DNA from 3 places in the Actinokineospora sp. PR83 genome. Region 3 is predicted to be linked to each of the others. Evidence: riboswitches for the same ligand, from Rfam matches in the RefSeq annotation. Region 3 holds a riboswitch; each other region holds the start of a gene.
The links. A riboswitch is a leader RNA that binds a small molecule or an ion and turns the genes downstream of it on or off. The one in region 3 is predicted to bind thiamine pyrophosphate.
Positions count from the first base shown of each region.

Region 1 (2,189 bases), on a different contig from region 3:
GCCGTGCCAAGCCACCCGATCTGCGCCGCCCCGATGGCCGAGGTGATGTGGTCGTAGCCCGGGGCGATGTCCGTCGCGAGTGGACCGAGGGTGTAGAACGGTGCCTCACCGCACAGCTCCTCCTCCAGCCGCACGTTCTCGGCGATCTTGTGCATCGGCACGTGGCCGGGGCCCTCGATCATCACCTGCACGTCCTTGGCCCGCGCGATGTGCGTCAGCTCACCCAGGGTGCGCAGCTCGGCGAACTGCGCCTCGTCGTTGGCGTCGGCGATCGACCCGGGCCGCAGCCCGTCGCCGAGGGAGAACGTCACGTCGTAGGCGCGCAGGATGTCGCACAGCTCCTCGAAGTGCGTGTAGAGGAAGCTCTCCCGGTGGTGCGCCAGGCACCACGCGGCCATGATCGACCCACCGCGCGAGACGATGCCGGTGACCCGCTTCGCGGTGAGCGGCACGTACCGCAGCAGCACGCCCGCGTGCACGGTCATGTAGTCCACGCCCTGCTCGCACTGCTCCAGCACGGTGTCGCGGTAGACCTCCCAGGACAGCTTGGTCGGGTCGCCGTCGACCTTCTCCAGCGCCTGGTAGATCGGCACGGTGCCGACCGGGACGGGGGAGTTGCGCAGCAGCCACTCCCTGGTCTCGTGGATGCGCTTGCCGGTGGACAGGTCCATGATCGTGTCCGCGCCCCACCGGGTCGCCCACACCATCTTGTCCACCTCGTCCTCGATGGAGGAGGACACGGCGGAGTTGCCGATGTTGGCGTTGATCTTCACCAGGAACTTCTTCCCGATGATCGCGGGCTCGGACTCCGGGTGGCACCGGTTGACCGGGATCACCGCCCGCCCGATCGCCACCTCGTCCCGCACGAACTCCGGGGTGACCCCCTCGCGGGCCGCGCAGAACCGCATCTCCTTGGTGATGATGCCCGCCTTGGCGTACGCCAACTGGGTGACGGCGCCGCCCACGGGGTCGAGACCCCAGTCCTGGCGGAGCCTGGCGAGTCCTGTGTGGACGTCGATGGTGGCGTGCTCGTCGGTGTACGGGCCGGAGGTGTCGTACAGGTCCAGGTGCTCGCCGTTGCTGAGCGCCACCCGCCGCTCCGGGACCTGCAGGCCCTCCCCCGCGTCGCGGTAGACCTTGCCGGAGCCCGAGATGGGGCCGGTGGTCACCGATGGGCGCACGGAACGGTCGTCAAGCGTGGTCACGAGAATCCTCCCTACGCCGGCATTACCCGGTCAGGTTCATCGGTCGGCGGCACCGGGTCCGTGGAATGGACACCAGCCGCCCTCTCAGCCCGCCATGGCGCGAGCTCCCGCGGTTTCGGTATTCGGTTGTCGCCCCGACCCTAGCCGGCGCCCGGTTCCGTGCCAACCCGCCCGACGGGTTGTTCACGTCGCGGCCGGGTGACCCCCTCCCGCCGCGGCGGCCCTCGTCGTGCGCCTGTTCGGCCGGGGACCGCCACGAAAAAGGTGCTGCTCCCCGGTCGAGGCGACCGGGGAGCAGCACCTCGGGTGCGGACTCGGGTTCAGCTCAGAGCGAGAGGACGAACAGGTCCCACTCGGTGTGCCCCTTGTCCCAGGTGCAGTACGCGGCGAGGTCGGCCCCGCTGCGGATCTCGTCCGCGGCGCGCTCGCAGTCGGCCTGCCGCTGGTAGCTGCGGATGTACTCCGGGTTCCCCGCGGAAGCGGTGCCCGCCGCGAACCCGAGGAGTGAACCGGCGATGACGGTGATGGCGCCCAGACGCCCCAGTGCCTTCTTCATGCCGTGAGCTTTTCACAGCACCGGGGTGCCGTGGGCGAGAATCGAACAGAACGGTGGTCGGTGCCCGCAGGGCGAGGTCGACTCCGGTTCGGGAGCGGGTTCGCGGGGAGGCGGTGAGCCTCCCGACTGGTTCGCAAAGATCATCGTCCGGAGGGCCTCCCGCGCACTAGGGTTTGGCCATGGCCCAGCCGTACCCGCCCGGCGCCCGACTCCTGGGGCGCCCCGCCCTGGCCAAGCCCTGCTCGGCGTGCGGCGACCTCGTCGGCCGCGGGTACCCGGACTGCCCCAACTGCGCCGAGCGGGTCGACGCCTACTGGCTGGCGGACTGGGGCGCCCTCCTGTCCGGCAACGGCGTAGCCGAGGGCACCCCGGAGGAACGGGAACTGGCCGCCCTGGTCCTCGCCGACGAACCCGGCTCCCACCCCTGG
Region 1 is NZ_JAJCXD010000017.1:73,417-75,605, forward strand. Features, by position in the region: gene thiC (phosphomethylpyrimidine synthase ThiC) at 1-1,205, opposite strand, end outside; TPP riboswitch at 1,197-1,326, opposite strand; gene L6E12_RS06030 (hypothetical protein) at 1,531-1,761, opposite strand; gene L6E12_RS06035 (hypothetical protein) at 1,941-2,189, shown strand, end outside.
Region 1: linked by a shared signal. The riboswitch ahead of thiC (phosphomethylpyrimidine synthase ThiC) and the one ahead of L6E12_RS13465 (thiamine ABC transporter substrate binding subunit) in region 3 are both predicted to bind thiamine pyrophosphate.

Region 2 (2,189 bases), on a different contig from region 3:
CGTGTCCGCCCTCGCCGAGACCCTCGTGCTCCTGCTGCTGGTCGTCTTCACCGCCACCAACGCCGCCGTCCTCGCCCTCCGCCGCCGCCCCGACGACAAGCCCCACTTCCGCGTCTGGACCCCCGTCCCCTGGCTCGGCCTGGCCTCCTGCCTGCTGCTGTTCACCCAGATCGGGGCGGCGGTCTGGCTGCGCGGCGCCGTCCTCCTGGCCCTGGGCGGCCTCCTCGCCCTGGCGAACGTCCTCCGCGCCCGCCGCACCGAGTCCGCCACGGTCTAGTGCCCCGGGGCGGGGGGCGAACCGCGCAGAGCACCCGAGAGCAACTCGGCGGCTCCCTTCGGGTCGGAGGACTCCGTGATCGCCCGCACCACCACAACCCGAGAGGCCCCGGCGTCCACAACCCGGGGCAACCGCTCCAGGTCGATCCCCCCGATCGCGAACCAGGGCCGCGCCGGACCAGCCTCCGCGGTGGCCCGGACCAGCTCCAACCCCGGCGCGGTCCGACCGGGTTTCGTCGGCGTGGGCCAGCACGGCCCCGTGCAGAAGTAGTCCACCCCGGCCTCGTGCGAGGCGGCCACGGCCTGCCCGAAGTCGTGCGTGGACCGCCCGATCACCACCTCCTCCCCCACCACCCGCCGGGCCGCGGGCACCGGCAGGTCGTCCTGCCCCAGGTGCAGCACGTCGGCCCCGGCCGCCAGCGCCACGTCCGCCCGGTCGTTCACCGCCAGCAGCGCCCCGTGCGCGGCGCACAGCTCCGCGATCACGGCGAGGGCCCGCAGCTCAGGCCCGGCTTCCATCCCCTTCTCCCGTAGCTGGACGATGTCGACACCGCCCGCCAGCGCCGCGTCCACGAAGTCGGCGAGGTCGCCGCGTTCGGTCCGCGCGTCCGTGCACAGGTAGAGCCGCGCGTCGGCGAGCCTGCGCCTGATCTGGTCCCCGTCAAGTCCCGGCATGGCGCCGACGCTATCCCCTCCGGCCGCCCGGGCGGGTCTGCGCTACGGTGGGGGCTGGTCGCACGGGAGTCCGGACAACGGGCTGAGAGGGAGCACAGCGCGCTCCGACCGTCGAACCTGATCCGGGTCATGCCGGCGCAGGGAGCGTGATGAGGAACGTGCAGCGGATCGCCGTCGTGGGTGGCGGTGTCATCGGCCTGGCCACCGCCTGGCGGGTGGCCGCCACCGGCAGGCTGGTCACCGTGATCGACCCCACTCCCCTGCGCGGTGGGGGGTCCTGGGTGGCGGCGGGCATGTTGGCCCCGGTCACCGAGGCGTGGCTGGGCGAGGAGCACGTGCTCGCCTTCGGCGCCGAGTCGCTGGCCCGCTGGCCCGGTTTCGCCGCCGACCTGACCGACCCGCCCGGCCTGCGCCGCGAGGGCACCCTCGCCCTGGCGCTGGACGCCGCCGACGCCGAGGACCAGCACCGGTTGGCCGACTTCCTCTCCTCGCTGGGCCGGGAGGTGCGGCGGCTCACCGCGCGGCAGGTCCGCGAGCTGGAGCCGGGCACCTCACCGGTCCGAAGTGGACTCCTGGTCCCCGGTGACCTGTCCGTTGACAGCAGGCGTTTGCTGCGTTCGCTGGCAGCCCAGGCCACCGCCACGGGTGTGGAATTCCACACCGGCCAAGCGGTCTCGGTGCGCGACGGCGGTGTCGAACTCGCCGACGGCTCCACAGTGGAGTGCGACGAGGCGGTGATCGCCGCGGGCGCCTGGAGCCGCGCCCTGCACCCCGCCCTGGAGACCCTGGTCCGCCCGGTCAAGGGCGAGGTCCTGCGGCTGCGGTCCCGACCGAGCGCGCTCCCGCCGCCCACCAGGACGCTGCGCGCGCACGTCGAGTCCCGCCCGGTCTACCTCGTCCCCCGCGACGGCGGCGAACTCGTCGTCGGCGCCACCCAGCACGAGGTCGGCTACGACACCGAGGTCACCGCGGCGGGGGTGCGCGACCTGCTGACCGACGCCGAGCGGGTGCTGCCGGGCGTGCGCGAGTACGCCGTGGTGGAGGCGGCGGCGGGGCTGCGCGCGGGCAGCCCGGACAACCTGCCGCTGCTCGGCCGCCTGGGCCCCGGGGTGCTGGTCGCCACCGGGCACCACCGCAACGGCGTGCTGATGGCGCCGGTCACCGCCGACGCCGTGGTGGCCCTGCTGCGCGGCGACACCCCGCCCGACCACGTGCTGGCCGCGGCCCCGTCCCGATTC
Region 2 is NZ_JAJCXD010000017.1:65,633-67,821, reverse strand. Features, by position in the region: gene L6E12_RS06000 (APC family permease) at 1-277, shown strand, start outside; gene thiE (thiamine phosphate synthase) at 274-951, opposite strand; TPP riboswitch at 1,004-1,112, shown strand; gene thiO (glycine oxidase ThiO) at 1,101-2,189, shown strand, end outside.
Region 2: linked by a shared signal. The riboswitch ahead of thiO (glycine oxidase ThiO) and the one ahead of L6E12_RS13465 (thiamine ABC transporter substrate binding subunit) in region 3 are both predicted to bind thiamine pyrophosphate.

Region 3 (2,189 bases):
GGGCGTGGACACGCTGGTGGGGATCGGCTACGACCCCACCGCGTTCGAGTGGATGATCGAGGAGTTCGGCGCGGTCGGGGCGACGCGGCGGGTGGTGCTCGACCCGACCCCGTCGTTCGGGCTCTGGCGGTTGAAGGACCGGGGGCTGCTGGCGCACAGCGTGGAGGTCTTCACCCTGCTGCCCTGGTACGCGCCGCTGTTCGACGACGCGGTGCGGGACGCGGCGTGGCGGAAGCTGGAGTTGCTCGGCGTGGACGTGCGGGCGGAGGTCGGGAAGGTGGAGAGCCCGCTCGTCGGGGAGGTGTGAGGGTCAGCGCAGGGCGTCGAGGACGGCGTCGATCTCGGTGGCCAGGGCGACGTCGAGTTCGGTGATGCCGCCCTCGCTGTGGGTGCTCAGGGTGAACTTCAGCGTGCGCCAGCGGATGTCGATGTCCGGGTGGTGGTCGTCGCGCTCGGCGATCTCCGCGACCCGGTCGACCACCTCAATGGCCTGGGGGAACGACTCCAGTTCGACCTCTCGGACCAGGGCTCCCTCGCCCCGGCTCCAGTTCGGGAGCGCCCCCAGTGCCTTGCCCTGCTCGTGCTCGCTCAACAGTTCCGCCATGGCCCCATGGTGGCCCTTCGCGCCCGACCGCGCTGGGCGTAGGGTCGGGGTCGCCACGGGAGTCCGGTATCGGCCGGGCTGAGAGGAGGGCCACCCAGCCCTCGACCGTACGAACCTGATCGGGGTCATGCCCGCGCAGGGAGGTCCTCGTGGTGTGCACACGCCCGAGGAAGGTTCCCGATGCGCCGACTCGTCCCCCTGGTCACCCTGGCTCTGGCCGCCGGTTGTTCCGTGGGGGGTGAGGCCCCGGTCGACCACACCGTCGTGCTGGTCACCCACGACTCCTTCGACGTCGACCAGGCCTTGCTGGACCGGTTCAAGGCGCAGAGCGGGATCACCGTGGAGCCGCGCAAGAGCGGGGACGCGGGGGCGTTGACCAACCAGTTGGTGCTGACCAAGGCGAACCCGATCGGGGACGTGGCCTTCGGCGTCGACAACACCTTCGCCTCCCGGGCGCTCGACGAGGGGGTGTTCGCCGAGTACCGCAGTCCGGAGGCGGACAAGGGGCCGCAGCGCTACGCCGTGGACGGCAGCGGGCGGCTCACGGCGGTCGACGTGGGGGACGTGTGCGTGAACGTGGACCCGGCGGCGCTCGGTGGCGAGGTGCCCAAGACCTTCGAGGACCTGGCCGACCCGAAGTACCGGGACAAGTTCGTGGTCGAGGACCCGGCGACGTCCTCGCCGGGGCTGGCGTTCCTGCTCGGGACCGTCGCGCACTACGGCGAGCAGGGGTGGGTCGACTACTGGGGCAGGCTCAAGGCCAACGGCGTGAAGGTCGTCAGCGGGTGGGAGGAGGCCTACACCCAGGAGTTCTCGGGGTCCTCCGGCAAGGGGCCGCGGCCCATCGTCGTGTCCTACGCGTCGTCGCCGTCGGCTGAGGTGGGGGAGGACGGGAAGGCGAGGACCGCTGCCCTGCTGGATACCTGCTTCCGGCAGGTCGAGTACGCCGGGGTGCTGAACGGGGCGAAGAACCCCGAGGACGCGAAGAAGGTGCTCGACTTCCTGCTGTCGGAGCCCTTCCAGAAGACCGTGCCGGAGAAGATGTACGTCTACCCGGCGCGCGAGGGCGTGGCGCTGCCCGACACCTGGACCGCCGCGGCGCCGTTGCCGCAGGAGCCCGCGACCCTGCCCGCCGCCGACATCGCGGCGCAGCGGCAGCGGTGGATCGAGCAGTGGCGCAGCACCGTCGGGGGCTGAGGCCCGCGGCGGCGCTGGCGTTCGCGGCGGTCCCGCTCGGTTTCCTCGCCGTCTTCTTCGCCTGGCCGGTGGCCGCGATCGTGCGGCTCGGGTTCGGCTCCGGCGCGGCCGGGGTCCTGCGTGTCCTGGGCGCGGGGGCGACGTGGCGGCTGGTGGGGTTCACCCTCGCCCAGGCCGCCGCGTCGACCGCGGTGGCGGTGCTCGCCGGGCTGCCGGTGGCGTTCCTGCTGGCCAGGGTGCCGGGCAGCGCGGTGGTGCGGGTGGCGGTGCTGGTGCCGTTCGTGCTGCCGACGGTCGTGGTCGGGTTGGCGTTCAAGGCGCTGCTGCCCGGGGGCGGGGTGGTGGCGATCGTGCTGGCGAACGCGTTCTTCAACGTGGCCGTGGTGGC
Region 3 is NZ_JAJCXD010000039.1:18,576-20,764, forward strand. Features, by position in the region: gene L6E12_RS13455 (hypothetical protein) at 1-307, shown strand, start outside; gene L6E12_RS13460 (4a-hydroxytetrahydrobiopterin dehydratase) at 311-604, opposite strand; TPP riboswitch at 650-763, shown strand; gene L6E12_RS13465 (thiamine ABC transporter substrate binding subunit) at 785-1,801, shown strand; gene L6E12_RS13470 (iron ABC transporter permease) at 1,777-2,189, shown strand, end outside.